2 regions of the Streptomyces flavofungini genome follow, and region 1 is predicted to be linked to the other one. Evidence: predicted binding sites of a transcription regulator. Region 1 holds the regulator's gene; the other holds the start of a gene.
The links. Region 1 encodes HspR, which represses chaperone genes until heat shock. Its sites were predicted from a motif close to TTGAGNNNNNNNNNCTCAA; they were not measured.
Positions count from the first base shown of each region.

Region 2: the regulator HspR is predicted to act here: its motif matches at 10,151-10,169, upstream of dnaK (molecular chaperone DnaK).

Region 1 covers NZ_CP128846.1:4,414,928-4,429,810, forward strand. Annotated here, with positions in the region: gene QUY26_RS18330 (MBL fold metallo-hydrolase) at 1-298, opposite strand, end outside; gene QUY26_RS18335 (LuxR C-terminal-related transcriptional regulator) at 642-1,721, shown strand; partial or broken gene QUY26_RS18340 (response regulator transcription factor) at 1,732-2,037, shown strand; gene QUY26_RS18345 (hypothetical protein) at 2,344-2,862, opposite strand; gene QUY26_RS18350 (heat shock protein transcriptional repressor HspR) at 3,065-3,520, opposite strand; gene dnaJ (molecular chaperone DnaJ) at 3,525-4,721, opposite strand; gene grpE (nucleotide exchange factor GrpE) at 4,806-5,546, opposite strand; gene dnaK (molecular chaperone DnaK) at 5,546-7,417, opposite strand; gene QUY26_RS18370 ((Fe-S)-binding protein) at 7,774-10,041, shown strand; gene QUY26_RS18375 (FG-GAP repeat domain-containing protein) at 10,220-11,533, shown strand; gene QUY26_RS18380 (hypothetical protein) at 11,526-11,762, opposite strand; gene QUY26_RS18385 (hypothetical protein) at 11,755-11,964, opposite strand; gene QUY26_RS18390 (DUF6879 family protein) at 12,137-12,856, shown strand; gene QUY26_RS18395 (helix-turn-helix domain-containing protein) at 12,867-13,718, shown strand; gene QUY26_RS18400 (hypothetical protein) at 13,948-14,454, opposite strand; gene QUY26_RS18405 (helix-turn-helix domain-containing protein) at 14,542-14,883, opposite strand, start outside.
Region 2 covers NZ_CP128846.1:1,719,098-1,733,980, reverse strand. Annotated here, with positions in the region: gene QUY26_RS06700 (alkaline phosphatase family protein) at 129-2,384, shown strand; gene QUY26_RS06695 (amino acid permease) at 2,469-3,854, shown strand; gene QUY26_RS06690 (DUF6345 domain-containing protein) at 3,870-5,510, opposite strand; gene QUY26_RS06685 (S8 family peptidase) at 5,824-9,123, opposite strand; gene QUY26_RS06680 (OsmC family protein) at 9,472-9,897, shown strand; gene dnaK (molecular chaperone DnaK) at 10,220-12,208, shown strand; gene QUY26_RS06670 (helix-turn-helix domain-containing protein) at 12,269-13,156, opposite strand; gene QUY26_RS06665 (ADP-ribosylglycohydrolase family protein) at 13,185-14,300, shown strand; gene QUY26_RS06660 (4a-hydroxytetrahydrobiopterin dehydratase) at 14,468-14,827, shown strand.

The sequences.
Region 1 (14,883 bases):
TCGCCTGGGAGCTGATGATCTCGGCGCCGGGGAAGAAGGCGTTGCCGAAGCAGTGGTCGCCGTTGGCATGGGTGTTGACGATCGTGCGGACCCGGGCGCCCGCGGGCAGGGCGCGGTCGGCGGCGGCGATGAGCGCGCGGGTCATGCGCTCGTCGTACGGGGTGTCGATGAGCGCGGTGTCGTCGCCCGAGGAGATGAGCAGGCAGTTGGCGAGGCCCCAGGAGCCCGCGGCGCCGCGCGGCGCCCAGAGATACAGTCCGTCGCCGCTCAGGGCGGTGAGGTCCACAGGAAGGTCCATGGACGTATTTTCGTCGGGAGTCGGGGGTTCCCCCGCTGTGGGGATGGCCACACCGGGCACTCGGTCGGCACGGAGCCGGAACACAGTCGGAACGGAGCCAGAACGGAGCCAGATTTGATTTAATTTTGAATTATTGGTTCGTCATCGCAGGAGATAAACCCGCCATTGATATCAGTTGTCTCGTTGACAAGGATGACGAGACACGAAGGATGACAGCTCACGAAGGATGACGGCCCAGGCTCACAACTCGCGGGTCCCCGCCCGCGGGTGACGGCTCGTCGGTGACACCCGCCCGCGGCCTCCGTCATTCGCGCGAACACTGCAATCCGAGCAGGGGGAGCATGTGCAGGACGTAGCGACGCAGGCAGCCCCCACCCTCCGCGGCGGGCCGCAGCACACGGCCGGGATCCGGCTGACCGGGCCCGCCCCGACCGGGGAGCCCGCCGCCCGCCACCACGTGCCGCACGAGCCCGTGGACGTGTGCGAGGCAGGCCGGGCGCTGTACCTGCGCGCCCTTCAGGAACGCCGGGTTCCCGCCAAAGCCGCCGCCGCGACCCCGTGCCTCATCGACACCGGGCTCCTCCACCCCGACCCCGACGACGCCGGCTGGCTGCGCCCCACCCCGGCCGCGGTCGCCCTCCCCCGGCTCCTGGAGGACATCGAGGGCCGCGTCGCCCGCCAGCGCGGCCGGGCGACCCGGCTCGCCGCCTCCTTCGAGCCGTTCCTGCGGCTCGGCGCCGACCGGGCACCGGCCCCCGCGGCGTCGCCGGTCACCGTGCTCAAGGGCGTCCCGCGCATCCGGCTCGCCGTCCGGCAGGCGATGGCCGCCGCGTCCGAGGAGATCCTCGGCATCCAGCCCGCCGACTCCAGGCCGCGGCTCCTTCCGCACAACGAGCCCTGGCGCCTCGCGGAGTTCGCCGAGCGCGGCGGGCGCGTGCGGGTGCTCTCGCTGCCGCGCACGGCCGACGACGCGCTGCCCGGACTGCGGCAGCCCGGACCCGCGCGGCCCACCGGCCGTGAGGTCCGCGCGCTCGACGAACTCCCGCCCTGCCTCCTCGTCTTCGACCGGGACGTCGCCTTCATCCCCGCCGTCGAGGACGGCTCGGTCGCCTTCGAGCTGCGCTCCACCGCCCTCGTCAGCTATCTCTCGACGGCCTTCGACATCCTGTGGCGCCTGGCCACGCCCCTGTACCGCGACGAGAACCCGCCCCCGCCCACACAGGACGTCAGCGACGTCCAGCGCGCCATCGCGCACCTCCTCACCGAGGGCCACACCGACGCGGAGGTCGCCCGGCACCTGGACATGAACGTCCGCACGGTCCGGCTGCACGTGGCCAGGCTCGCCACCCTCCTCGGCAGCCGCAGCCGCACCCAACTCGGCTATCTCATCGGCCGCTCGGGCCTGGTCGAGCACCACCAGTAGGCGCCCCGCGCCCGCCGTCGTCGGCTGTCTGGTCGCGCTCTTCGAGAGGCTGTGGCGCCTCGCCACGCCGATGTTCCCGCACCCGGCGGCGCCGCAGCCCGCCAGGGACGGCGTCACCGCCCGGCAGCGGGCCATCGCCGAACTCCTCGTCGAGGGCCTGACGGACGCCGAGATCGCCGACCGGCTCGGCATGAACGTGCGGACCGTACGCGTCCGCATCGCGAAGCTCACCAGCACCTTGGGCAGCAGCAACCGCACGCAACTCGGATTCCTCATCAGTCGCTCAGGAATCCTGCGACCCGGACACCCCATGTGAATCACGATCGTCCGTATTTGCTGCCACTTGCACCCACCTCCGCCCCTTGCACCGCAACAAGTTGACGGTAGCGGAGCGTGGGCGGGCCGTTGCATCGTGGTGACGGCGGCAGGGAGCGGCCAGAGCCCTCTCAGGTACTGGAACCGACCGCTTCCCGCAGCCGAGTGACTCTGTCGTGGTCTCCCCCCGCAGGGTCACGCTTCCCTAAGGGGTTGCCCCGGTCCGGCTACGCCCCGTGGCCGACCGGGGCGCTCGCACTTCGGGGGGAGTGAGCGCCCCGTCCCACGGGCAGCCCGGGCGGGCTGCTCAGGCGTGGGCCGCGTTGTCGTCGGCCCACTCCTGCAGCAGTCGCTCCCGCTCGTCCCTGCGGGGCGAGCCGCCCTCGTGCGCGCGGCCCCACGCGGCCATCGCGGCCAGCGTGGTCATGAGCGTGGCGGCGCCCTCGGTGAGGCGGGCGAGCAGGGCGCGCGAGAGGTCGTACTCCTTCTGGGAGTAGCCCGCGGCCGCGGCGACGTACGCCGTCAACTCGATCTCCTCGTCGGCCGTTGCGACGCACACCGTCATCGTCGGCGCGTCGTCACCGCCGCCGAGGCCCATCGTGAGCGCCATGTCGACGACGGCGCCCACCTGCCGCTTGAGGGAGCGCACGGGCACGTCCTCGACGGTGAGCTCCTGGACGTCGTCCCACAGCCACAGGCCGGACTGGCCGTGCCCGATGCCGGCGATGCCCTCGGGCGTCAGGCGCACACCGGGGGCGAGCCCGGCCGGTTTCGAACCCACGTACACATCGCCCTCGGCGATCCAGAACAGCCCCACCATGGCCATGGTCTTCCAGCTCCCCCTGTGCCGAGCACAGCGCTTGATTCGATCGCGCGGTCGGGTGAGACGGGCTGGTCAGGGGCGCCCCGCGCCCGGCCCGCGGTCCTCGCGCCGCGCTCTGCCCACTATAAGGAGGCACGCGAGAGGGCCGGGAGTTCCCGAGGGAGCTCCCGGCCCCGACAGAGCACGGTGCGCACGCCGGCGCGCGTCACGCCTCCGGCGACCTCTTCGGCCGCCACACCACGAGCGCGCTGGTCTGCTGGACGTCCTGGTACGGCACGAGGTCACGGCGGTAGGAGGCGTGCACCGCGGCCTCGCGCTGCTGCATCGCCGCCGTGGCGCCCTCGACGGCCGCCGACAGCTCGGCCACCCGGGACTGCAGCGCCGCGACCTGGTTCTCCAGCTCGATGATGCGCTTGATGCCCGCGAGGTTGATGCCCTCTTCCTGCGACAACTGCTGGACGGTGCGCAGCAGTTCGATGTCGCGGGCGGAGTACCTGCGGCCCCGGCCCGCGGTGCGGTCGGGCGAGACCAGGCCCAGGCGGTCGTACTGCCTGAGGGTCTGCGGGTGCAGGCCGGAGAGCTGGGCCGCCACCGAGATGACGTACACCGGGGTCTCGTCCGTCAGTTGATACGGGTTGCGTCGGCGGCCGTCCCGCTCCATGAGGTCACGCTCCCTTCGCGGCCTTGAACAGTTCTGCCCGCGGATCGGTGTCCGCAGTCGCCTTCCGGTACGCCTCCAGCGCTTCCTGCGCCGCGGGCGTCAGCTGGGTCGGCACGGCGACCTCGACGGTCACCAGGAGGTCCCCTCGGGTGCCGTCCTTGCGGACCGCGCCCTTGCCGCGGGCGCGCATGGTGCGGCCGTTGGGCGTGCCGGGGGGCAGCTTCAGGGTGACGGGCGGGCCGCCGAGCGTCGGCACCTTGACCTCGCCGCCGAGCGCCGCTTCCGCGTACGTCACCGGCACGGTCACCGTCAGGTTGTCGCCCTTGCGGCCGAAGACCGGGTGGGCGTCCACGTGGACGACCACGTACAGATCACCGGCGGGGCCGCCGCGCTCGCCCGGGGCGCCCTTGCCGCGCAGGCGGATGCGCTGGCCGTCGCTGACGCCCGGCGGGATGCGGACCTGCATGGTCCGCGAGGACTTGGCGCGGCCGCTGCCGTGGCAGACCTCGCAGGGGTCCTGCGCGATCAGGCCGCGGCCCTTGCAGTCCACGCACGGGTCGGTCAGCGAGAAGCCGCCACCGCCGCCGCGCGAGACCTGTCCCGTGCCCACGCACGTCGGGCAGACGCGCGGGGTGCCGTTCTTGTCGCCCGTGCCCGAGCAGGCCTTGCACGGGGCCTGGGAGGACATGCGCAGCGGAACCGTCGCGCCGTCCACCGCCTCCGTGAAGCTCAGCGTGACCTCGGACTCGATGTCCTGGCCGCGGCGCGGCTGGGTCCGCGTGCCCGCGGTCGCGCCGCCGCGGTTGAACAAGCCCCCGAAGACGTCACCGAGGCCGCCCCCGAATCCGCCGGCGCCCGTCGTCCCGCCCCCACCAGGGGCGCCGCCTCCGAAGAGGTCGCCCAGGTCGAAGTTGAACGATCCGCCGCCGGGGCCTCCGGGGCCCGGCCTGAATCCTCCGCCGTTGCCGAAGAGCGCGCGGGCCTCGTCGTACTCCTTGCGCTTCTTGGGGTCGCCGAGGACGTCGTTCGCCTCGGAGATCTCCTTGAAGCGCTCCTCGGCCTTGGCGTTGCCCTTGTTGGCGTCCGGGTGGTTCTCGCGAGCCAGCTTCCGGTACGCCTTCTTGATCTCGGCTTCGGTGGCGTCCTTGGGGACGCCGAGGACCTTGTAGTAGTCCTTCTCGATGAAGTCCTTGGTGCTCATCCCCGACGTCCCTCCTTCCCTGTCATCCGGCGGGCCCCGGCGCCGAGGTCGCCCTCGGCGCCGAAGCCGCCGTCCGTGTCGGCGTCAGCCCTCGTCCGGGCCACCGCTCTCCTTGCCCTTGGCGTCCGTGGTGTCCGCGGCGCCGTCGGCCTTGCCCTCCACGTCCGCGGACGCGCTGTCGTCGCCCTCGGCCGCGCCGGACTCCGCCGTCTCCGGCTTCACCGTCTGCGCGCCGGGCTGCGGCTCGGCCACCGCCACGCGCGCGGGGCGCACGACGCGCTCGCCGATGCGATACCCCGGCTGGAGGATCGCGACGCACGTCGTCTCCGTGACGTCCGGTGCGTAGCTGTGCATCAGCGCTTCGTGGATCGTCGGGTCGAAGGGCTCGCCCTCCTTGCCGAACTGCTGCAGACCCATCTTGGCGACGACGGTCTCCAGCGCCTCGGCGACGGACTTGAAGCCGCCGACGAGTTCGCCGTGTTCCCTCGCCCGGCCGATGTCGTCGAGCGTGGGGAGCAGTTCCGTCAGGAGGTTCGCCGCGGCGATCTCCTTGACCGTCACCTTGTCCCGCTCCACCCGGCGGCGGTAGTTCTGATACTCGGCCTGCAGCCGCTGGAGATCCGCGGTGCGCTCGGTGAGCGCGGTGCGGACCTGGTCCAGCTGGGCGGTCAGGCCCGCGATCTGGCTTGCGTCCCCGGCCGGGGCCGCCGGGCCCTCCTCGGTGGAGGGCCCGTCGGCCTGCGGCGCCTTCTCTTCAGGGGTGGCGCCGGAGGGGACGTCGGGCTGCTCGGCGTTCTCGCCGAAGCCCGGGGTCTCCTCCGTCATCAGGCAGCGCCGCCCTTCGCGTCACCGGGCTTCTCGTCGTCGACGATCTCGGCGTCCACGACGTCGTCTTCCTTGGACATGTTCGGGGCCTCGGCACCCGGAGCGGCACCCTCGGGGCCGCCCGCGGCCTGCGCGGCCTGGGCGTCGGCGTACATGGCCTGGCCCAGCTTCTGGGAGACGGCGGCGACCTTCTCGGCGGCCGTGCGGATCTCGGCCGTGTCCTCGCCCTTGAGCTTCTCCTTCAGCTCGCCGACGGCTTCCTCGACCTCGGTCTTGACGTCGCCGGGGACCTTGTCCTCGTTGTCCTTGAGGAACTTCTCGGTCTGGTAGACCAGCTGCTCGCCCTGGTTGCGGGTCTCGGCGGCCTCGCGGCGCGACTGGTCCTCCTCGGCGTACTTCTCGGCCTCTTCGCGCATCCGGTTGACCTCGTCCTTCGGCAGCGAGGAGCCACCGGTGACGGTCATCTTCTGCTCCTTGCCCGTGCCGAGGTCCTTCGCGGTCACGTGCATGATGCCGTTGGCGTCGATGTCGAAGGCGACCTCGATCTGCGGGACGCCGCGGGGCGCCGGGGGCAGACCGGTCAGCTCGAACATGCCGAGCTTCTTGTTGTACGCCGCGATCTCGCGCTCGCCCTGGTAGACCTGGATCTGCACGGACGGCTGGTTGTCCTCCGCCGTCGTGAAGATCTCGGAGCGCTTCGTCGGGATCGTGGTGTTGCGCTCGATCAGCTTGGTCATGATGCCGCCCTTGGTCTCGATGCCGAGGGACAGCGGGGTGACGTCGAGGAGCAGGACGTCCTTGACCTCGCCCTTGAGGACACCGGCCTGGAGGGCGGCGCCGATGGCGACGACCTCGTCCGGGTTCACGCCCTTGTTGGCGTCCTTGCCGCCGGTCAGCTCCTTGACGAGCTCGGCGACGGCGGGCATGCGGGTGGAGCCACCGACGAGGACGACGTGGTCGATCTCGGAGAGCTGGATGCCCGCGTCCTTGATGACGTTGTGGAACGGCGTCTTGCAGCGCTCCAGGAGGTCGGACGTGAGCTGCTGGAACTGGGCGCGGGTGAGCTTCTCGTCCAGGTGCAGGGGGCCCTCGGCGGACGCCGTGATGTACGGCAGGTTGATCGTGGTCTCCGTGGAGGAGGACAGCTCGATCTTCGCCTTCTCGGCGGCCTCGCGCAGGCGCTGGAGCGCCATCTTGTCCTTGGAGAGGTCCACGCCGTGGCCGTTGTTGAACTGCTTGACCAGGTAGTCGACGACGCGCTGGTCCCAGTCGTCGCCACCGAGGTGGTTGTCGCCGTTGGTGGCCTTCACCTCGACGACGCCGTCGCCGATCTCCAGGAGGGACACGTCGAAGGTGCCGCCACCGAGGTCGAAGACGAGGATCGTCTGGTCGTCCTTGTCGAGGCCGTAGGCCAGGGCGGCCGCGGTCGGCTCGTTCACGATGCGCAGGACGTTCAGGCCCGCGATCTCGCCGGCCTCCTTGGTGGCCTGGCGCTCGGAGTCGTTGAAGTACGCCGGGACGGTGATCACGGCGTCCGTGACCTTCTCGCCCAGGTACGACTCGGCGTCGCGCTTCAGCTTCTGCAGGATGAACGCGCTGATCTGCTGCGGGTTGAAGTTCTTGTCGTCGATGCCGACCTTCCAGTCAGTGCCCATGTGGCGCTTGACGGAGCGGATGGTCCTGTCGACGTTGGTGACTGCCTGGCGCTTCGCAACCTCGCCGACCAGCACTTCACCGTTCTTCGCGAAGGCGACGACGGACGGCGTGGTCCTGGCACCCTCGGCGTTGGTGATGACGGTGGGCTCGCCGCCCTCCAGAACGCTGACGACGGAGTTAGTCGTGCCCAGGTCGATGCCGACCGCACGTGCCATTTCAATGCCTCCAGATAACTTCTTGAGTGGAACTGGCTCAAGGATGCATCAGGGGTTGCCCCGAGTCAACAGACCTGAGCCGGGGCGACTCAACTCTTATCTTCCGCTTACGCGCAACCCGGGGGCTCGTGCGGGGAGACGCCGCACAGGGCGGCCGCGGTTGCCCGGCGAACCCACGCGGCCGTACGGAAAGGTCACCGCCCGAGGCGCGCGGCAAGGGCAGCCTGAGCGACGCAGATCACCGCCTGGCTGGCTACAGTGCGGCGATGTAAGTGGGTAGTCTCAGACGGACTGCATAAGTTACCGCTTAGTAATACGTTGGATTGCCCACCCTCGCAGGCCCGAGGAGCCCCGAAATGCAACTCGCCGCGATCATCGTGTCGCTGGTCCTCATCGCAGTCGGCGTCGCCCTGTTCGGCCGTGCCATCCTGCAGATCTACCAGTTCATGCGGCTCGGTCAGCCCGTGCCCGCGGGAACGAGGACCGACGCGCCCGCCGAGCGCACCCTCACGGTGGCCAAGGAGTTCCTCGGCCACACCCGCATGAACCGGTGGGGCGTCGTCGGTGTGGCGCACTGGTTCGTCGCGGTGGGCTTCTTCTCACTGCTCCTGACGATCGTCAACGCCGTCGGCCAGCTCTTCAAGGCCGACTGGATGCTGCCGATCATCGGTGACTGGGCGCCGTACAACATGTTCGTCGAGTTCCTCGGCACCATGACCGTGCTCGGCATCCTGACCCTGATCGTCGTCCGGCAGCTGAGCCGCCCCGACCGGCCGGGCCGCAAGTCCCGGTTCGCGGGCTCCAACACCGGTCAGGCCTACTTCGTCGAGACCGTCATCCTCATCGTCGGCGTCTGCATCTTCATGCTGCACGCCCTGGAGGGCGCCCAGCACCACGTGGACGGCTACGAGGCCTCGTTCTTCATCTCGTACCCGTTCGTCTCGTGGTTCGGGGGCATGGACGTCTCCACGCTCCAGAACCTCACGTACTTCTTCGCCGGCCTGAAGATCGCGACCTCCTTCATCTGGATGATCACGGTCGCCCTGAAGACCGACATGGGCGTCGCCTGGCACCGCTTCCTGGCCTTCCCCAACATCTGGTTCAAGCGCGAGGCCGACGGCTCCACCGCCCTCGGCGAGCTGCTTCCCATGACGTCCGGCGGCAAGGAGATCGACTGGGAGGACCCGGACGAGGACACCGTCTTCGGCGTCAGCCAGGTCGAGCAGTTCTCCTGGAAGGGCCTGCTCGACTTCTCCACCTGCACCGAGTGCGGCCGCTGCCAGTCGCAGTGCCCCGCCTGGAACACCGGCAAGCCGCTCTCCCCGAAGCTGCTGATCATGTCGCTGCGGGACCACGCGCACGCCAAGGCGCCCTACCTGCTCGCGGGTGGCGGCAAGTCCATGGAGGGCGAGGAGAAGGCCTCGGCCGAGCAGCTCGCCGACGTCCCCGCCGCCGCCCTCGCCGAGGCCGAGCGCCCCCTCATCGGCACCCTCGAAGAGAACGGCGTCATCGACCCCGACGTCCTGTGGTCCTGCACCACCTGCGGCGCCTGCGTCGAGCAGTGCCCGGTGGACATCGAGCACATCGACCACATCGTCGACATGCGCCGCTACCAGGTCATGATCGAGTCCGCCTTCCCGTCCGAGGCGGGCACGATGCTCAAGAACCTGGAGAAGAAGGGCAACCCCTGGGGCCTCGCCAAGAAGCAGCGCGTGGAGTGGACCAAGGAGGTCGACTTCGAGGTCCCGATCGTCGGCAAGGACGTCGAGGACCTCACCGAGGTCGACTACCTGTACTGGGTCGGCTGCGCGGGCGCCCTGGAGGACCGGGCCAAGAAGACCACCAAGGCCTTCGCGGAGCTCCTGCACATGGCGGGCGTCAAGTTCGCGATCATGGGCGGCGACGAGAAGTGCACCGGTGACTCGGCCCGCCGCCTCGGCAACGAGCCGCTGTTCCAGCAGCTGGGCGCCGAGAACGTCGCGATGCTGAACATGGCGTACGGCGAGGACGACGACGATCCGGAGACCAAGAAGCCGAAGTCGGCGAAGAAGATCGTCGCCACCTGCCCGCACTGCTTCAACACGATCGCCAACGAGTATCCGCAGCTCGGCGGCGAGTTCGAGGTCATCCACCACACGCAGCTGCTCCAGCACCTCATCGACGAGGGCAAGCTGATCCCGGTCACGCCGGTCGAGGGCCTCATCACCTACCACGACCCCTGCTACCTGGGCCGTCACAACAAGGTCTACACGCCGCCGCGCGAGATCATGGACAAGGTCCCGGGCCTGCGCCAGCAGGAGATGCACCGCCACAAGGAGCGCGGCTTCTGCTGCGGTGCCGGCGGCGCGCGGATGTGGATGGAAGAGCGGATCGGCAAGCGCATCAACACGGAGCGCGTGGACGAGGCTCTCAGCCTCAACCCCGACATCGTGTCGACGGCCTGCCCGTTCTGCCTCGTGATGCTGACCGACTCCGTCAACGGCAAGAAGAACGATGGCAAGGCCAAGGAGTCGCTCCAGGTCGTGGACGTCGCCCAGCTCCTGCTCGACTCCGTGAAGACGCCGGTGGACCCGGCGGGCGAGGAGGAGTCGGCGGACGCGCCGGAACCGGAGCCGGTGAAGTAGCCAACCAGGACAGGTTCTGTCCTGGACTCGGACAGGTTCTGTCCTGGACTGTGTGTGGGGAGGGGCCGGTTTCGCCTGGGGGCGGGACCGGCCCCTCGTCGTTCGTGTAAACCTGTGGTGCGGCTGATGCTGTCGTGAGCATGAAGAAGCCATCGGGTGACGCAGGGGTGGGTGCGGCATGAAGGGTTCCGGAAGACGTCTGCTGGCCGTCGTCGTGGGCGGCGTCCTGGTTCTCGCGGGCTGCGGGGGCGGTGGAGGCGGCGACAAGTCCCCCTCCCGTCCGGCGGCCGCCGACCTCGCGGGCAAGAGCGCACCCCACCAGCCCGTCCCGCGCGGCAAGGGCAGCAAGGTCGACGACGACTTCAACGGCGACGGCGCCAGGGACCTCGTGCTCGACGCGCTCGCCCATCGCGGGCACGGCGACGACCCCGGCATCGGCGTCGTCTACGGCAGCCGGCGCGGACTGGTCCCGGGCGCCCGCCAATTGCTCACCGCGCGCGCCAACGGCGCCCGTACGAAGGGCCGGTTGCCCGCCGCCTTCGAGTCCGAGGCGTCCTGCGACCTGAACGAGGACGGCTTCACCGACCTCGTCGTGTCGACGGACCCGCCCTACGACGGCCAGGGCCGGCCCCCCGTCCCCCTCCAGCTCCTCTTCGGCTCCCCCGCGGGCCTCACCGGCAAGGCCGTGAAGCTCCAGGTGCCCGCGCGGGCCCGCCTCGGAAACGACTGGGCGGACCAGCCGGTGTGCGGCGACTTCGACGGCGACGGAGCCCACGACCTCGTCCTCCACGCCAGCGGCTCCCACCTCACGTACCTGCGCGGCCCCTTCACCCGCAAGGGAGCCCCGCGCGCGGCGGGCAAGCCGATCACCGCCCCCGGAAACGACCTGGCCACCGGCGCGCCCGCCGTCGACGTGAACGACGACGGCTACGACGACCTGGTCGTCCGCGAGGAGGCCCGCGCCTCCAAGGGCAGCCTCGTCCTCGGCGGCCCCAAGGGCCCCACCCGCACCGGCGTGCTCTTCCCCGCCTCGACCGACGTGGCGTTCGGCGCCTTCGGCCGCGCCAAGGGCACGGACGCGGCGCTCGCGGCTCCGGGCGGCATCGCCCTGCGCTACGACGTGCCGGGCACCGCCCGAGCCGAGATCGACGTGCGGAACGCCACCGTGTCCGCGGGCGACCTCGACGGCGACGGCCGCAGCGAGCTGGTCGTGGGCGGGAGCGGGCCCGGCGAGGTGTGGGTGTACCGGGGCCGCGCGTCCGGCCTCGCGGCCAACGCGACGGCGACGATCGTGCCCACCCGGGGCCGGGACGGGGCCGTCCAGGTCCTCAAGGTCGCCGACTTCGACGGCGACCGACGGGCCGACCTGGTCGTGCGGACGGCCTGGGGGCAGGGGCGGGACCGGGTGGAGGTGTATCCCGGCAGGGCCGGGGCGGACGGGCCGGTGTCCCGGAAGCCGGAGGTCACGTTCTCCACGGCGGGCTTCAGGTAGTCGCCGGGTGCGCGGCCCGACGGGCGCGCAGGGAGGTGTTCCTGGCCGTCTTCCACGCCTCGCGCAGGCGGGTGCCCGGGGCGCAGCCGCCCCCGCTCTGACAGGGGAGGCATCCGTGCAGGTGGCTCACGTAGGCGGTGTACGCCTCCGCGGCCCGCGCGTCGAGTGGGGCAACGCCGGTGCTCGTGCCGACGACCAGCGCGCCCTCCGGCGGTTCCTCCTCAGTCATCGCGTACCGCCCCTCGCCGGATCACTTCGGCCAGGCGCGCCGCCACGTCCGAGCGCACCCTCCCCAGCTCGACGAGCCGCAGTTGAGGTGAGGCGGGGTCGCCCCTGAGCGAGGGCAGCACGATGCCGGCATCAGTCAGCGCCGCTCTCAAGGTCTCCACCGCAGCCTGCGGGTCGACGTCGTTGCGTTCCTTCGTTGCCATGAACGGGACGCTAGAAGGCGGGAGTTGGACAGCGGTACGCTGTTTTCTCGAGTTTGCTCGCTGCCCGCCCGAGATTGCTGAGGTTTTCTCACGCACCGTGCCTGACCCCGTGGATCGGGGGCGAGAGCCCGGCCATGCTGATGGATCAAGACTCCTGGAAGGGAGAGCGTCCATGGCTCGTCAGTTGCGCTTCACCGGCACGGACAGCAAGGTCGACGGTTGCCCCGCCCTGCACACGGACGAGGGCACCGGGCAGATCATCGTTCAGGGCACACCCGTCACCGACCCGGAAGACCTGAGGCAGCTCAAGCATCTCGGAGCCGACGAGGCAGCGGTGGCCGTGCCGCGCGAACTGCTCGTGAACTGGGGGCCGAAGGAGATGGAGCGGGTGCCGGAACTCGTCGACCGAGCCACCTTCCGCCGTCTGTTCGAGTCATTCCAACACACGGCTTGGCGACTGGAGACGCGACGCGGTTACGCATCGGATCGCGAAGACCCCGACTTTCAGGAGTTCTTGGCCACCGGCTCCGCACCCTGCGACCCCGATGAGCACTGGTTCGTCAACATCAAGGCCCAGACCGAGGCAGGCAAGCGTGTCGGCCGCGTGCGGGTCGCCGACCGCCCGATGACCACCGAGCAGCGGTTCTTGCTCGACTACGCCCGGCACAACGCGGCGGTTGGCGAGGACATCCGGTATCTGTGGCGGGAGGACGCGGCCGACCTGCCCGCCGAAGACTTCTGGATCTTCGACTCGCGCCTGGTCGCGCTGCTGCACTTCGATGACGCCGACGAGATCGTGAACATCGAGCTGATCACCGAACCGGCCGAGGTCGTCCGGTACGCGGCGATGCACCACGCCGTGCCCTTCGACCAGTTCGCCCCGGCCGAATGACGCGTGACCGGTGAGCACTGACTACCAGCGAGCCAGGGCGGCCCTGGGGACGCGACTGCGCGAACTCCGGTTCACCTGCCCTGGTGGTCGGCTCACCGGTCAGCAGCTCGCCCAGCGGCTCGGCTGGCCCGGTTCCAAGGTCAGCAAGCTGGAGAACGGCAGGCAGACGGCCACCCCCGAGGATCTGAGGGCGTGGGCCGACGCGACCGGGCAGCCGGGTGTGTACGCCGAGCTTGCCGCCCGCCTTGCGGGGTTCGAGTTCCACATCCGCTCATGGCGTCGCGCGCTGGCGAACGGCTTCAAGCCGCTGCACGAGGGGCTGAGCGCCGAGATCGACCGCACCTCGGACATGTGGATCTGGGAAGAGTCCGTGATCGCCGGGCTGTTGCAGACCCCCGAGTACGCGCGCCACGTCATCCGGCGCTTTGCCGAGCTGCTGGGCGGAGCCGGCGACATCGAGGCCGCCGTGCGTTCCCGGGCACAGCGGCAGGAGTGGCTGTACCGGCCCGGTCGCACGCTGCACGTCCTGATGTGGGAAGCCGCGTTACGGTCGATGATCTGTCCGCCCTCGGTGCTGGCCGCGCAGCTCGACCGCCTTACCGGGGTGCTCGGGATGGACACCGTGGAGCTCGGCATCGTCCCGTTCACGGCCCCTGTGAGGATCGCGCCCGCCAACGGCTTCTGGGTCCTTGATGACCGGCTCGTGGTCACGGAGGACTGGCACGCCGAGATGTGGTTGGACGACGCCGACAACATCGCCTTGTACGGGAAGATCTGGAAGACCCTCAGCGAGTCGGCCGTGTACGGGGCCGACGCCCACAACGTCATCAACGCGGCGCGGCGTGCCCTGAACCCTCAGTGACCCGAGCGACGGGGTCCCGTTCTCCACAGCGGGGTTCGGGTGATCGCCGGGTGTGCTGCGCGGCGGGCCCGCAGGGAGGTATTCCTGGCCGTCTTCCATGCGTCGCTCAGTCGGGTGCCGATGGGGCAGCTGCCGCTTACGTCCCCGTCCTGGCACGGTTGGCAGCCGTGCAGGTGACCCACGTAGGCGGCGTAGGCCTCCGCGGCCAGCGCGTCCAGCTCGGCGACGCTCACGGTTCGACCGCCCTCAGGGTCTCGGCCGTCAGGAGCAGCGCGGCCAGGTGCGCGGGGTCGCACAGGTCGCCCGGGGCGCCGGGTGGGACCACCCACCGAGTGAGGGTCGACACCGGCTGCCCCAGGCGCGGGACGCCGAGGAAGGTGTGGGTGCTGAGCCGCTCCTCGGCCCCGTTCCAGGGGGAGTCCGGGGCGATGAGGACGTAGTACGGGCCGGGGGCGCCGCGGGTGTCGCGGATCACGGGGCCCGCGAGCCAGTCGCGCAGGAACGCGGCCACCGTGCGGGGGTCGTCGCTGTGGACGGCGGCGTGGATCCGGGCGGCGGGCACGCGGACGGCGTCGAAGCGGAGGCCCAGGGGGAGGAGGGCGACGCCGCGCTCGGCCCAGGCGGCGTGGACGGTGGCGGGGTGGGGGTCGGCGCTCGCGAGCCAGGCGCTGATCCGGTGTGCGTCGTGGCGGAGCATGGGCGTGGAGGGCCCCGGGGGCGGGGGGATTCGGGTCACATGGGGGACGGTAGGCGCGCCCGGGCCCTGCAAGGGGGAAGGCCCGTACCCCCTCGCCGAGGGGTAGCGTTCCTACCCCCTGCGTGATCAGACAGGCACGCCTAGTTCCCGCGCCAGCCCTTCCGCGTCCTCACGCACCATCTGCGGCCCCGACGTCACGAGACCCGGCAGTGCCGACCGTGTGTAGAGGTTGAACTGGATGGTCTCCGGGGACTCCCGGTGGGCGCGTTGCAGGTACGACACGACGGCAGCGCCCTCGTTGCGCAGGCCGTGCGCCCGCGCTGTCTCGATGAGGTGGTACGAACGGCGGGTGGCCGAGGGGATCCCGCGCAGGTTGACGGCGTCCGCGACCTCCAGCGCCTTGCCCGGTTGCACCAGGTCGTTGTGCATGGTGATGGCGTATCCGTCGACGACGCCCCGCCCGAAGAT
Region 2 (14,883 bases), 2.7 Mb from region 1:
CCTGTGACACGCTGGGGGCAGGGTCAGAGCATGTGAGGTGGGCGGACGCAGTGCGCGATGGTCGATGGCGGGCAGTGGGACGCGCACTGTGGCGCGTGATCGCCGTGTGGGCGGTGAGCACGGTCACGATGCTCGTGCTCGCCGGCATCCTGCCGGACTTCAAGCTCCAGTCGGACGACGGCGACAGCGCCACCCGCATCGCGATCACCGCCGCCCTGGGCGCGGGCGCCTTCGGCCTCCTGTCGGCGCTGGTGTGGCCGCTCCTGGTGCGCGCGCTGCTCCTCGTCCCCGCCCTGGTCCTCGGCCTGCTCAACTTCTTCCTCAACGGGTCGCTGCTCCTGCTCGCCCTGCGCCTCATCCCCGACGGCCGCGGCGACGCCAACGCCGAGACCGCCGTGGTCGTCGCCGCCGTGATGTCGGCCGTCGCCTCCGCGACCGGCGGCGCCCTCGCGGTCCGCGACGACGACGCCTACCGCCGGCGCCTGTACCGCCTCGCCGACCGAAGACGCCGCCGCGCCACCGCCGCCCAGGGCCCGAGCACCCCCGGCATCCTCTTCCTCCAGCTCGACGGCGTCGGCCACGACGTCCTCCGCGAAGCCGTCAGCAAGGGCCTCATGCCCACCGTCGCCCGCTGGCTCGGCGCGACCGGGCCCACGACCGCCCCCGCGCGTGCGACCGGGACCGGCGCGGTGGCCGGAACGGGGCCCGGGGCCGGCGCCGAGACCGGGCCGCCCCCCACCCACCGCCTCACCCCCTGGCGCACCGACTGGTCCAGCCAGACCGGGGCCAGTCAGCTCGCCATCCTGCACGGCAGCAACTTCGACGTCCCCGCCTTCCGCTGGTACGAGAAGGACACCGGCGAGGTCATGGTGTCCAACCGGCCCGCGTCGGCGGTGGAGCTGCAGCGTCGCGCCGTCGCCCGGACCGGTGATCCGGGGCTCCTCGCCGACGACGGGGCGAGCCGCGGCAACCTGTTCAGCGGGGGCGCCGACCAACTCGCCCTGGTCCTGTCGATGGCCGCGCGGCGCGGCAAGCGCAACCGCTCCCGCGCCGGGTACTTCGCCTACTTCTCCGACCCCGCCAACGCCGTCCGTACGGCCCTCTCCTTCGTCGCCGAGGTCGGCCGCGAGATCGGCGAGTCCACCCGGGCCCGGCTCCGCAAGCGCCGCCCCCGCGTGAGCCGCGGCGGGCTCTACCCCTTCATCAGGGCCTTCGCGACCGTCGTCGAGCGCGACGTGGTCGTGGCCGCCGTCATCGGCGACATGCTCGCCGGACGCGCCGCCGTCTACGCCGACCTCGTCGCCTACGACGAGGTCGCCCACCACTCGGGCCCCACCAGCGGCGACGCCGAGCGGGTCCTGCGCCGCCTGGACCGCTCCCTCGCCCTCATCGAGCAGGTCGCCGACCACGCCCCCCGCCGCTACCGCATCGTGCTGCTCTCCGACCACGGCCAGAGCCCCGGCGAGACCTTCCGCGCCCGCTACGGCCTGTCCCTGGCCGACCTGGTGCGGGCCGGGTGCGGGCTGCCGGTGCCCCGCAGGGCGCGGCGTACGCACAGCGGTGCCGAGGCCCGTTCGGCGGTGCGGGCCGCGCTGCGCCGTCCCGTCGAGGAGGGCACGGACGAGCACCGGCCCGGCCGCCGCGCCGAGCCGATCGTCCTGGCCTCCGGCAACCTCGGCCTGGTCTCGTTCCCCGACGTGCCCCACCGCATGACCCGCGAGGAGATCGACCGGCGCCACCCGGCGCTCCTGCCGACCCTCGCCAACCACCCCGGCGTCGGCTTCCTGCTCGTCCGCAGCGCCGAGCACGGACCGCTCGTCCTCGGGGCGCGCGGCGCCGAGACGCGTCTCGACGAGGATCCGGACGGCCCCGGCCCGCTCGACGACTTCGGGCCCGGCGCCGCCGACGCCGTGCGCCGCACCGACTCCTTCCCGCACACCGCGGACATCATGGTCAACTCCTGGTACGACCCCGAGGACGGCGAAGTGCTCGCCTTCGAGGAGCAGATCGGCTCCCACGGCGGGCTCGGCGGTGCCCAGTCCCGCCCGTTCCTGCTGTCCCCGCTCGCGCTGTCCCCACCCGTCCCGGACGGCGGTGAACTCGTCGGCGCGGAGGCCGTGCACGCCGTACTGCGGCGGTGGCGGGAGGAGGAGTGCGGGCACGGGGGGCAGATGAAGAGCGCGGAGTGCGCGACGAGCACGGCGGGCGCGACGAGCACGGTGGGCACGGCGGAGATCGTCGTCGGTCCCGACGTCGGCCCCGTCACCGCCTCCGATCCCGCGGTCACCGCCTCCACCGGCGCCGCGGACGATTGCCTTCCGCAAGGCGGCCCTCCCACAGCTTTTCCGGCCGCCGACCACGCCGTACAGGACAAAACTTCTTGATTTTGCGCAGCGTGTGCCGTGCCCGACCATGGGCGGGCCCCCGGCGATCCCGGGCGCACGGCACAACGAGAGGCGCACCACCCCATGCACGACACCGGAACCGTTTCCCCGTCGGCTCCGGCCCCTGACCTCGGGGAACTTCCGGCAGAGAGAGACAAGCACGCCCGCCGCTTCGGGCTTCCCGTCGCCACCTGCCTCGTCATGGGGAACATCATCGGCGGCGGCATCTTCCTGCTGCCCGCCTCCGTCGCGCCCTTCGGCACCATCAGTCTCGTCGCGTTCGCCGTGCTCACAGTGGGCGCGATCTGTCTGGCGCTGGTCTTCGGGCGGCTCGCGAGCCGTGACCCGCGCACCGGCGGTCCGTACGTGTACGCGCGTGCCGCGTTCGGTGACTTCGCGGGGTTCCTCGCCGCCTGGTCGTACTGGATCACGACGTGGGTGTCGAACGCGGCGCTCGCCGTCGCCGCCGTCGGCTATCTCGACGTGCTGATACCGGTGGCGGACCACAAGTGGACCGCCTGCCTCGCCGCGCTGACGCTGCAACTCCTGCCCGCGCTCGCCAACTTCGCGGGGACCCGCTACGTCGGTGCCGTCCAGCTCGTCGCCACCGTCCTGAAGTTCCTGCCGCTGCTGCTCGTCGCCTTCGGCGGTCTCTTCTTCTTCGACAGCGCGAACCTCGGGCCGTTCCGGGCGGGCGACGAGAGCCCCGTCGGGGCGGTGTCCGCGTCCGCCGCGATCCTGCTCTTCTCGTACCTGGGCGTGGAGTCCGCCGCCGTCAGCGCGGGCGAGGTGCGCGACCCCCGGCGCAACGTCGGGCGCGCCACCGTCCTCGGCACCCTCGGCGCCGCCCTCGTCTACCTGCTCGGCACCCTCGCCGTGTTCGGGACGGTCGCGCACGACAAGCTCGTGGCCTCGACCGCGCCGTTCTCGGACGCCGTGAACGCCATGTTCGGCGGCTCCTGGGGCGGCACGGCCGTGGCGCTGGCCGCGCTCGTGTCGATGGTCGGGGCCCTCAACGGGTGGACGCTCCTGAGCGCGCAGGCGCCGTACGCCGCCGCGCGCGACGGGCTCTTCCCGAGCGCGTTCGCGCGCAAGCGGCGCGGTGTGCCGACCGTGGGTGTCCTGGTCACCGTCGTCCTCGCCTCGCTGCTCACGGTCTACAACTACACGGCCGGTCCTGCGGGCGTCTTCGAAGTCCTCGTGCTCGTCACCACGTTCACCGCCACCGTGCCGTACCTCCTCGCCACCGCCGCACAGATCTACTTCCTCGCCTCCGGGCAGGGCGAACGCGTGCACCGGGGCCGCCTGGCGCGCGACGCGGTGCTCGCCGCGCTCGCGTTCGGCTTCTCGATGTGGCTGGTCGCGGGCGCCGGGTACGCGGCCGTCTACCAGGGCGTGCTGTTCCTCTTCGCGGGTGTCCTCGTGTACGCGTGGATGGCGGCCCGCAAGAAGCGGACCGCCGTCCGGTGAGCGCCTCCCCGGCCGTTACCGTGCCAGCGGGGCCATCACCCAGCGCTGCGTCCTGACGCCGTCCTCAGGGCCGATTTCGATCAGCTTGCGGGCGGCCGGGTAGGCCTCGTTGCCCTCGATCTCGTAGCCCACCTGGAACGTGCCCGGCACGTCCCTGACCTCGGGCCGCTGCTCCCGCGCCACGGCCGAGGGGTAGTCGGCGCCGGGCTCGGCGCCGCGGACCGCCAGCTCCGCGAGCAGCCGCTCCTGCGCGGCGGCCAGCGCCTCGTCCGGGTCCCTGGGCGCGGGGGCAGCGGCCGCCCCGCCGCCCCCGGCCTGCGGCGGCGCGACCTGGCTGCTCGGCTCACGCCGGGCGCTCGCGACCGCCCGGGTGGACAGCTGCGCCTGCACGACCGTGCCGTCGTTGTCGAGAGCGACCCGGATCAGGCCGCGGTCCGGCGTGATGACGGAGACGCCGTCGAAGGCCTGCCGGAACGTGACGTGGGTCGCGATCGTGGTGTCGGTGCCGATCTCCGAGCCGTCCTTGGTGCCGGAGTTCTGCATCAGGTCGTGCACGCTGTCGAGGATCAGCTCGGCGCCGTCGGCGTGCTCCTCGGCGAAGGCGCGGGCCCGGTCGATCGCCGGCTCGGTGGGCAGCGGCGTGGTGTTGCGCGTGTTGGGCTCGGCAAGGCGCACCCAGCGCACCGCGAGCGGGCCCGTGGAGACGACGCGGTCGCCGGAGCCTGCGCTGAGCACGCCCTGGCGGTCGACCTCCACCTCTTCGAGGGCCGCGCTCGGGAACGACGCGATCTGCCCCGCCCGGGCCAGCTCGGCGCTCGGGTCGCGCGGCGCGAGCTCGACGGTCTGGGTGCCCTCGGGCAGCGTGGTCAGCTGCTCGGAGAGCGACGCCTCCCGTGCGTTGTACCAGCGCCACGCGTACCAGTTGTCCGACACGGCGTCGCGGTAGAAGTTCCGCTCCGTGTTGAGGCGGTTCACGGCCTCGGCCTGGGTGGCGCCGACCGCGCACACGGACGGGGCCTGGTTCTTGTGGATGTCCCAGCTCGCGTTCAGCCAGGCGTCGCAGTACGTCTGCCCGGACCGCCACTTGTCCCAGAACTTCCTGCCGTAGTCCGGGTGGTCGATGCTGGTGGTCTCGAAGCCGAAGAGCATCCGGAAGCCGAGGTTCGGCCCGGCCCAGGTGCGGATCGGGGAGTGCCCGGCGAGGACCCGCAGCGAGAAGCAGGTCGACCAGAAGATGTAGCGGCACTTCTCGTTGCCGAGCGCCATCCGGTGGGAGGTCGCCGTGGTGCGCCCGTCCCAGGCGGCACCGAGCGGCGCGTAGAACACGCCGTTGCCGTCCATGTCGCCGTGGCCCGAGTGGTACACGGCGCACACCGCGTCCATCCCGTAGCGGTCCTGCCAGTTGTCGTAGGTCTCCTCGTACGCCCAGACCTGGACGCCCCCGTCGGCGAACCAGAAGTTCCGGTCGTAGAACTGCTGGAGGTACGCCAGCCAGCCGGTGGCGTCCTCGTGGGTGTAGAACAGCGGCGACGCGTCGGCGAACTTCTCGATGCTGAACGCGCCCCACCAGCCGAACGTCGAGTCCCGTTCCCCGGCGGCGCCGGGCTTCTCGGGTTCGAGCGGCGACGGACCCCGGTCCCTGTAGATCATGCGCATGCCTAACCCCCTGGATGGTCTCCCCGACGCGCGCCCGGGCATGGCGCCGCGCAGCCGTCACATGGCTGAGTCCGCACGGTCGAGGGGCCTAAAAGTGTCACCAGGCGGGGGCCTTGCCCAGTTGCCATTCCGGCCATTGGCACCCCGTACCGCGCATGCCGCGTGCCCCACACGCCCCGGTGGCGGGGCGCGTGGGGGGGTACAGGGCCGGGTGTCCGAGGGGGACCGGCGCACCGCACGGAACACGCCACGGTGTCTCACCGTTCGTACCGCACCCCGCGCACCAGCGCGGCCCCCTCGAACACCCTGGGTGCTACGTGCCGTAGTACGCGTGCAGGACCGACAAGGTCGACTCGTTGCCCTTCCTGTCGGTGATCTTGGCGCGGAACGAGATGCCCTTGCCCGCGGCGGGGTTCTTCACCGTGACGCGGCCATCGGTGACCTTGAGCTCCTTCCAGGTGCGTCCCGAGTCGTAACTGGCCCACACATGAAGCGACTTCAGGTTCGCCCCGGCCGCCGCGCCCTGCACGGTCACCGGCATCCGCTGCGTCCGGCCCGCGGGCGCCCGGCTGGTCAGGTCGAGCCGGGGAGCGAACCGGGCGGTGGACACGGGCAGTTGCTTCGGTCCGCCCCGCTCGGAGCGGAACGTCCAGCTCGCGTCGACACGCGTGGAGGCCGCCGAGAGGGCCGCCGAGCGCTTCACGGAGGTGGTCAGCCGGTATGCGGCGTCCGCGTCCGGAACGTCGAAGGCTCCGTCCTCGCCGGAGAGCGGGTCCTCGTTCGCGCCGACCTTCCTGCCGTCGCGGTACAGCTCCGTCTTCACCGACGTGAGGTCCGTCCAGCCGGCATTGCCCTTCCCGTCGGCGAACAGCGGCAGGTCCCCGTACAGCTTCGAGCCGTCCCGGAACACGCCCTCACCCGCACCGACACGCGGGCCGAACACGCCGACGCCGAACGACTCCTGATAGCTGCGCCCCGCCTTGTAGGCGCGCGGCTCCTTGAACCAGTAGTAGGCGTCGACGAGCGGGTTGCCCTCTTCGTCGACGCCTCCGTACTGCTCGAAGTTGAGACCCCACGTCACCTTGCCGAGCGCCGACAGATGCAGCGTCTTGGTGCGCGGCAGCTTCTGCACCGGCGGGACCATGGAGATGCCGCCCACATCCGGGAGATAGCCCGCCGCGCTCAGGATGCCCTTCTTGTTCGCCGACGACGCACCCATCCTCACCTTCACGGTCGCGAAGTCAGTGGGCTTGAGGTGCTTGACGAAGCCGGTGGCGAGCTTGGTCACCTCGCCGCCGAGGAACATCTCGTACGCGGTGTCGGCGCCCTTGCGCCAGGTGCCGAGCCACTGCTGGCCGAGGCCGTCGGGCACGGCGGGGCCGAGGTGGGCGGTGCGCATGTTCTGGAAGGCGCTGACGCGCAGGGCGCCCATCTCGTAGCCCTGGTAGGTGTAGCGGGCGTCCATGAAGGCGAGCTTCGCACCGCGGTCCGGGACGGTGATGTCGACCGGCCTGGCCTTGCGGGCGTCGAGCGTGACCGTCAGCTTCCTGTCGACGGTCAGCTCGGGCCGGACCAGCCAGTCGATGCCCTTGTCCCCGTTCTGCGGATCGACGTAGACCGCGGAGTCCAGGAGGTAACTCCCCTTGGTCACGCGCACCGTGACAGTGCCGGACGGGTCGTGCGGGAAGAGGTTCGTGCCGGTGCCGGCGCCGGTGATCGCCGACAGCATCGTCTCGTGGTGCGGCGTGGGCCGCCCGTCACGGCCGATCGACTTCAGCGTCACGTCGTACGACTCGACCTCGCGGTCGACCGCCGCGGCCGTGCGCACGCTCTGGCCGCCGCCGTTCGCCACGATGTACGCGGAGTAGGAGCCGTCGACCGTGCCGCCGAGGCGCGTGTCGGCCGTGAGGTCGACGGAGGCCGTGCCGCCCGCCGGGACGGTGACCTTCTTCGCACCGAGCGTGAAGAACCCAGTGGGCGCCGGACGCCCCTTGGGGTCGAGGGCCGACACGGTCAGGTCGAGGGTGACGTCCTTCGTGCCGAGGTTCTTGTACGTCACCTTCTTGGTGACGGGCTTGTCGTCGGTGTGCGGCCACAGCTGGGTGCCGTAGTTGAGGGACACCGGGTCGGCGATCACCGTCTGCTTGATGGCCCGGTCCACGGCGATGCGGCCCGAACCCTGCTGGAACGCCGTGTACGTGCCGGCCTTGGTGGACGCGGTCAGCGCGCCTTTCAGTTCCGGCTGCTTCCAGTCGGGGTGCTGCTGCTTGAGGAGGGCGGCGGCGCCCGCGGCGTGCGGGGTGGCCATCGACGTACCGGAGATCGTCAGATAGCCCTCGGGCTTCTGGCCGACCTCCTTCTCGATCTCGCTGCCGGGGGCGGCGGCCGCGGTGATGCCGACGCCGGGCGCGGTCACGTCCGGCTTGATCGCGCCGTCGCCGACGCGCGGGCCCTGGCTGGAGAAGGGCGCCAGCTTGTCGTTGTCGTCGACCGCGCCCACGGTCAGCGCCGCGTCCGCGCTGCCCGGGGAGTTCAGGGAGCCCGGATCGCCGGCGTTGCCCGCCGCGACCGCGAACAGGATGCCCTTCTCGGCGGAGACCTTGTTGATCGCGGCCTCCACCGGGTCGACACCCGGGGTGTCACCGCCGCCGAGGCTCATGTTCACCACGTCGGCGCCCTGCGCGGCGGCCCAGTCGATGCCCGCGATGATCCCCGAGTCGCTGCCCCGGCCGTCGTCGCCGAGGACCTTGCCGCTGAGGACCTTGGCGCCGGGCGCGACGCCCTTGTACGCCGGGTTCTTGGCGCCGGTGCCCGCCGCGATCGACGCCACGTGGGTGCCGTGCCCGTACCGGTCATCGGCGTCCGGCGACGGCGTGAAGTTCTTCGCCCCGACGACCTGCTCCTTCAGATCGGGGTGGGTGGCGTCGACGCCGGTGTCCAGGACGGCGATCCTGACGCCCTTGCCGTCGTACCCGGCCTCCCACGCCTTCGGCACGCCGACCTGCTTGACGGACTTGTCCAGGCTCACCCGCCGGATGCCGTCCAGCCACAGCCGACCGACCCCGGCGGCCGTGGTGCCTCGCTCGTCGGTGAGCGCCTTCCACAGCGCGGCCGCGTCCCGCTCCGGCGTCGTCACGGCGTCCGCGTTCAGGGACGTGAAGGTGCGGCGCACCGCCGTGTCACCTGCCGCGCGCACGTCGGCGCGGGCGTCGCGGGCCGCGGTGCCCCGGTAGCCGACGATGAGCTTCAGGCCGTTCTTCCGCGCCTCGCGGTGTGCCTTCCGGCTCAGCTCCGTGACGTCGAACAGGCGCTGGTCCACCTTGCCCGCGCGGATGAGCCGCTGCGCGTCGTAGGGCAGGACCAGCGTGTGCCCGTCGAAGGAGCGGGTGCGCACGGGTATGTGCTCGCGCCCCTTCGCGGGCCGGAACCCGGTGACCCGCCCCTTGGCGTCGACGGTGACGCGGTCACCGGTGACCAGGGTGAGGCGGTGGCCGGAGCCCGGCTTCCCGGCGGTCGAGCGCGGGGAGGCCGAGCCCGGGCCCGGGCCGGAGGCGGTCGTGCCGGTGGCCCGGCCGTCCGGCGCGCCCTGCGGGTCCGCCGCCGGGCCCGTCATGCCCGTCACCAGCGCCACGGCCGCCGCCGCGGCGACGGTCGCCGCGTACGCTCTTCGCCGCCGGGGCGCCCCGCCCGCCCCGCGTCCAGCTGTCGTTCCCTCAGTGTGCTGGTGCAACGTGTCCCTCACGATCGTCGCGTCCGGCCGAGGCGCTCGGTCGTGCGCCTCAACTCACCTCTTCAGACGCACGGTTGAGGGCATCGCGTTGCATGGCGTGCCCGGGACGTGCGGGGCGGCCCCGCGGCGGCCGGTCCCCCCTTCGGCCGTGCGCGGCCGCCCGGCGCGCGGACCGGCCCCGGAGTGTGATCGGATGGACCCCAAGGAACTTCACCGAAGGGATTTGGCATCGTGGCTACCACGCGCTCCGCACACACGGTCTGGGAAGGCAGCCTGACCGAGGGCTCAGGCACCGTGACCTTCGACTCCTCGGGCATCGGGCAGCAGGCCGTCTCCTGGCCGTCCCGCGCCGAGCAGGCGAACGGCAAGACCAGCCCGGAGGAGCTCATCGCCGCCGCGCACTCCAGCTGCTTCTCCATGGCCCTCTCCCACGGCCTCACCGGCGCGGGCACCCCGCCCACCAAGCTCGTCACGTCCGCCGACGTGACCTTCCAGCCGGGCACCGGCATCACCGGCATCCACCTCACCGTCGAGGGCGAGGTGCCGGGCCTCGACGAGGCCGCCTTCGTCTCGGCCGCCGAGGACGCCAAGGCCAACTGCCCGGTCAGCCAGGCGCTCACGGGCACGACGATCACGCTCTCGGCCAAGCTGGCCTGAGCCCCCGCACGACCGCCGCGAAGCCGCCGACCGGAGCCACCGGCCGGCGGCTTCGCCATGTCCGGCGCCGGACGCGCGGGAACCGGGACCCGGCACTCCGGCCGGCTCGACCCGCCCCGCCCCGCCCGGCTCTGCCCGCCCTGCCCGCACCTGCCCTGCCCCGACTCCCCTCGACCCGCCTCGACCCGCCCGGGCCTGCCCGCCCCAGCCGGGCCCGGCGCTCCGCCCGCACACCCCGCCCCCGTACGCGGCATTGACAAGAGCCCGCTCAAGTTTTGTGCTGGAGGGCGAAGTAGCGCCGCGTCGGAAGGGGTTGTTGGACATGGCACGTGCGGTCGGGATCGATCTCGGGACGACGAACTCGGTGGTGGCTGTCCTGGAGGGCGGTGAGCCCACCGTCATCGCGAACGCGGAGGGCGCCCGCACCACTCCGTCGGTCGTCGCCTTCGCCAAGAGCGGGGACGTCCTCGTCGGTGAGGTCGCCAAGCGCCAGGCGGTCACCAACGTGGAGCGCACCGCCCGCTCCGTCAAACGCCACATGGGCGACGGGAGCTGGCGCTTCCCGGACAGCGGGTCCGGCACCATCGAGGGCTCCCGCTACACCGCCCAGGAACTCTCCGCCCGCGTGCTGCAGAAACTCAAGCGGGACGCCGAGTCCTACCTCGGCGAGGACGTCACCGACGCGGTGATCACCGTGCCCGCGTACTTCGACGACGCCCAGCGCCAGGCCACCAAGGAGGCCGGGGAGATCGCGGGCCTGAAGGTCCTGCGGATCATCAACGAACCGACGGCCGCCGCCCTCGCCTACGGCCTCGACAAGGGCGACGACCAGACCGTCCTCGTCTTCGACCTCGGCGGCGGCACCTTCGACGTGTCGCTCCTGGAGATGGGCGACGGGGTCATCGAGGTCAAGGCCACCAACGGTGACACCCAGCTCGGCGGCGACGACTGGGACGAGCGGATCGTCGAGTACCTCGTGCGGCAGTTCAAGAACGCGCACGGCATCGACCTCGGCAAGGACAAGATGGCCCTGCAGCGCCTGCGCGAAGGCGCCGAGAAGGCGAAGATCGAGCTGTCCTCGTCCAGTGAGACCGACATCAACCTGCCCTACGTCACCGCGTCCGCGGAGGGCCCCCTGCATCTCACCGAGAAGCTCACCCGGGCCCAGTTCCAGGAGCTGACCGCCGACCTCCTCGACCGCTGCAGGCGCCCCTTCGACCAGGCCGTCAAGGACGCGGGCGTCGAGCTCGCCGAGGTCGACCACGTCATCCTCGTCGGCGGCTCCACGCGCATGCCGGCCGTCGGCGACCTGGTGCGGGATCTCACCGGCAGGGACCCCCACAAGGGCGTCAACCCCGACGAGGTCGTGGCCCTCGGCGCGACCCTCCAGGCGGGCGTGATCCGCGGCGACGTGAAGGACGTCCTGCTGCTCGACGTGACGCCGCTGTCCCTCGGCATCGAGACCAAGGGCGGCATCATGACCAAGCTCATCGAACGCAACACCACCATCCCCACCCGCCGTTCGGAGACCTTCTCCACCGCCGAGGACAACCAGCCCTCGGTCGGCATCCAGGTCTTCCAGGGCGAGCGCGAGATCGCCGCGTACAACAAGAAGCTCGGCGTCTTCGACCTCACCGGGCTTCCGCCCGCGCCCCGGGGGGTGCCGAAGATCGAGGTCACCTTCGACATCGACGCCAACGGCATCATGCACGTCTCCGCCAAGGACGAGGCCACCGGACGCGAGCAGCGCATGACCGTCACCGGCGGTTCGGCGCTGCCCAAGGACGACATCGACCGCATGGTCCGTGAGGCGGAGGCGCACGCCGAGGACGATCGCAAGCGCCGCGAGGCCGCCGAGACCCGCAACCAGGCCGAGCAGCTCCTCTACCAGACCGAGCGGTTCCTGCGGGACAACGGCGGCGAGGACGGCCGCATCCCCGCCGACACCAAGGCCGAAGTGGAGTCCGCGGTAGCCGAGTTGAAGCCGCTGCTCACCGGCGACGACACCCTCGCCATCCGGGCCGCGGCGGAGAAGCTCGCCGCCGTCAGCCAGCGCATGGGGCAGGCGATGTACGCGGCCGCGCAGGCGAACCAGCCCCCCGGTCAGCCCGGCCCGGAGGGCGGCGGCGCGCAGGACGCCCCGCCGCAGGGGGACGGCGCCGGGGCCCGGGGCGGCGCCGACGAGGGCGTCGTCGAGGCGGAGATCGTGGAGGACGAACCGGAGGGCGGCAAGGGGGCGGACGACGGCACGGGCCCGGGCGGTGGACCCGGGCGGGGCGGCGGCAAGGACGACCGGCCGCCCCGGACCTGACGAAGGCCGGCACCCGAAAGGCCGCCCCGGCCGCCGCTCCCGCGGGTGCCCGGCGCCCCGCTACGCCTTCGACTGGAGGTACTTGACCGTCGCCGGATCGGCCGGAAGCAGGGTCTCGATGGCCAGCTCGGCGACGGTCACGTCCATCGGCGTGTTGAACGTGGAGATCGACGACACGAAGGAGAGCACCCGGCCCTCGTGCTCGATCCTGAGCGGCAGCGCGAAGGGCACCACCTGCCCGTCGGCAGCCGTGTCCTCGCCGGGATCGGCCACGGGGTACGCCGCCACCTCCTCGTACAGCGCCTTCAGCTCCGCCGACCGGTGCAGGGCGATCTGCCGCCCCATCTGGTGCAGCAGATGCTCGCGCCACTCCCGCAGATTGCGGATCCTCGGCGCGAGGCCGCGCGGGTGCAGCACGAGGCGCATCGCGTTGGGCGGCTGTTGGAGCAGGTCATCGGGGATCCCGTCGAGGAGCATCGCGATGCCGCTGTTCGCGGCGACCACCTGGTACGTCGCGTCGACGACCAGCGCCGGATACGGCTCGTAGCCCTGGAGCAGCTGTTCCAGACCGGCGCGCAGCGTGGCCATCGACGGGTCGTCGAGGGGGGTCTGCTTGAAGCGGGGCGCGTACCCGGCGGCGAGCAGCAGCGCGTTGCGCTCGCGCACGGGCACGTCCAGGTGCTCGGCGAGCTTCAGGACGAAGTCCTCGCTGGGCCTGGCGCGGCCCGTCTCGACGAAGCTGATGTGGCGCGCGGAGGAGTCCGCGCGCAGGGCGAGGTCCAGCTGGCTGACGCGCCGCTCCTCGCGCCAGGCGCGCAGCAGCGCGCCCACCTCGGACGGCTCGGCCGCCCCTGACGGCGCGGGCTTGCGCGGGCCCTTGGCGCGGCCGGTGCCCGCGTTCTGGGGACCGACTTCACTGTTCCGACGGCGAGGCGCGACAGTTGGCATGGCACAGACGGTAATCGAGGAGGAGCACATGACGAATCCGTGGGACCCGCTGTCGTGGGAGGCAACCGCCGCGTACCGGGCCCGGGTGCGCGGCTGTCTGCTCGGCGGCGCGGTCGGTGACGCGCTCGGGTACGCGGTCGAGTTCAGTTCCCTCGACGCCATCCGCGCCGCGCACGGACCGCGCGGCCTGCGGGGGCCGGTGGTCAACGCTGTGGGCCTCAGCCGGATCAGCGACGACACCCAGATGACGCTGTTCACCGCGGAGGCCCTGCGGACCGCGCACGCCCGCGAGCGCCGCAAGGGCATCGGGGGCGCGGCGCCCGCGCTGGTCCAACAGGCGTATCTGCGCTGGCTGGACACCCAGCACAAGCCGGGCCCCGACCCGCGCCCCGGGCCGACGCAGGACGCGCGGCCGGACACCCCGCCAGGGCCACCGGACCCCGCCGACCTCAGCTCCCAGGCCTGGCTGTACGCCCGGCGCGCCCCCGGCAACGCCTGCCTGAGCGGCCTGGCTCAGGGGTACGTGCCCGACCCCGCCCTCGAACTCGGCCCGCGCGGCCGCGTCAACCCCGATTCCAAGGGCTGCGGCACCGTCATGCGCTCCGCGCCCTTCGGCCTCACGCGCGCACCCGCCGACCGCGCCTTCGAACTCGCCGCGCGCTGCGCCCAGATCACCCACGGCCACCCGACCGGCTACTACGCGGCGGGCGCGCTCGCCGCGATCGTCGCGCATCTCGTCGAGGGCGACTCGCTGGAAGGCGCCGCCTTGCGCACCCTGCGGCTGCTCGCCCGGTACGCCGGGCACGAGGAGACGTCCACCGCCCTCACTGCCGCCGTCGACCTGGCCGCCGCGGGCGAGCCGAGCGCCGAGCGCGTGGCGTCCCTGGGCGAGGGCTGGATCGCCGAGGAGGCCCTGGCCATCGGCGTGTACGCCGCCCTCGTCACCCCCGTCGTCGAGGACGCGCTGCTCCTGGCCGTGAACCACTCGGGCGACAGCGACTCCACCGGCTCCGTCTGCGGCAACCTCGTCGGTGCGCTGCGCGGCGACCACGAACTGCCCCAGGAGTGGGTGCGGTTGACCGAGGGGCGCGCGGTGATCGCGGCGGTGGCGGACGACTTGGCGGGGGAGTGCGTGCGGCGCTGAGGGCCCGCTGGGCGGGAGCGGTCGCGCGGCGGGGGCTTCGGTGCCGCGGCCGGATGTGTGCGGCGGCGGCCCGCGGGGGCGTGCTGGCGCCGCTCCGCCCGGCAGGTGCTGTGGCACGCTGGCACGACAAGGTCCCCACCCGCACAAACGCAGGAAGGAGCGCGGCCATGCCTCTCGAACCGCTCTCGCAGAAGGAGATCGAGGACCGGCTCGCCGAGCTTCCCGGCTGGTCGCTCGCATCGGGCCACGCGGAGGCCGGTGCTGCTGCCGCCTCCGCCGGATCCGGTGCCGCCGAGGTGAAGCTCACCCGCGCCTACCGCCTCCCCTCGCACTTCGCGGCCACCGCGTTCGTCGTGCACGTCTCCCAGGTCCAGGAGGAACTGGGCCACCACGCCGAAGTGACCCTCGGCTACAACACCGTGGCGCTTGCCGTGAACACCCACAGCGCGGGCGGCGCCCTCACCGACCTCGACTTCGAACTGGCCCGCAGGGTCGAGGCGCTGGCGACGGGCCACGGAGCGGAATGATGCGGTACGGAACGGGGCGGCGGGGCGGGCAGGCGCGCGCCGCCGCGGCAGGACGC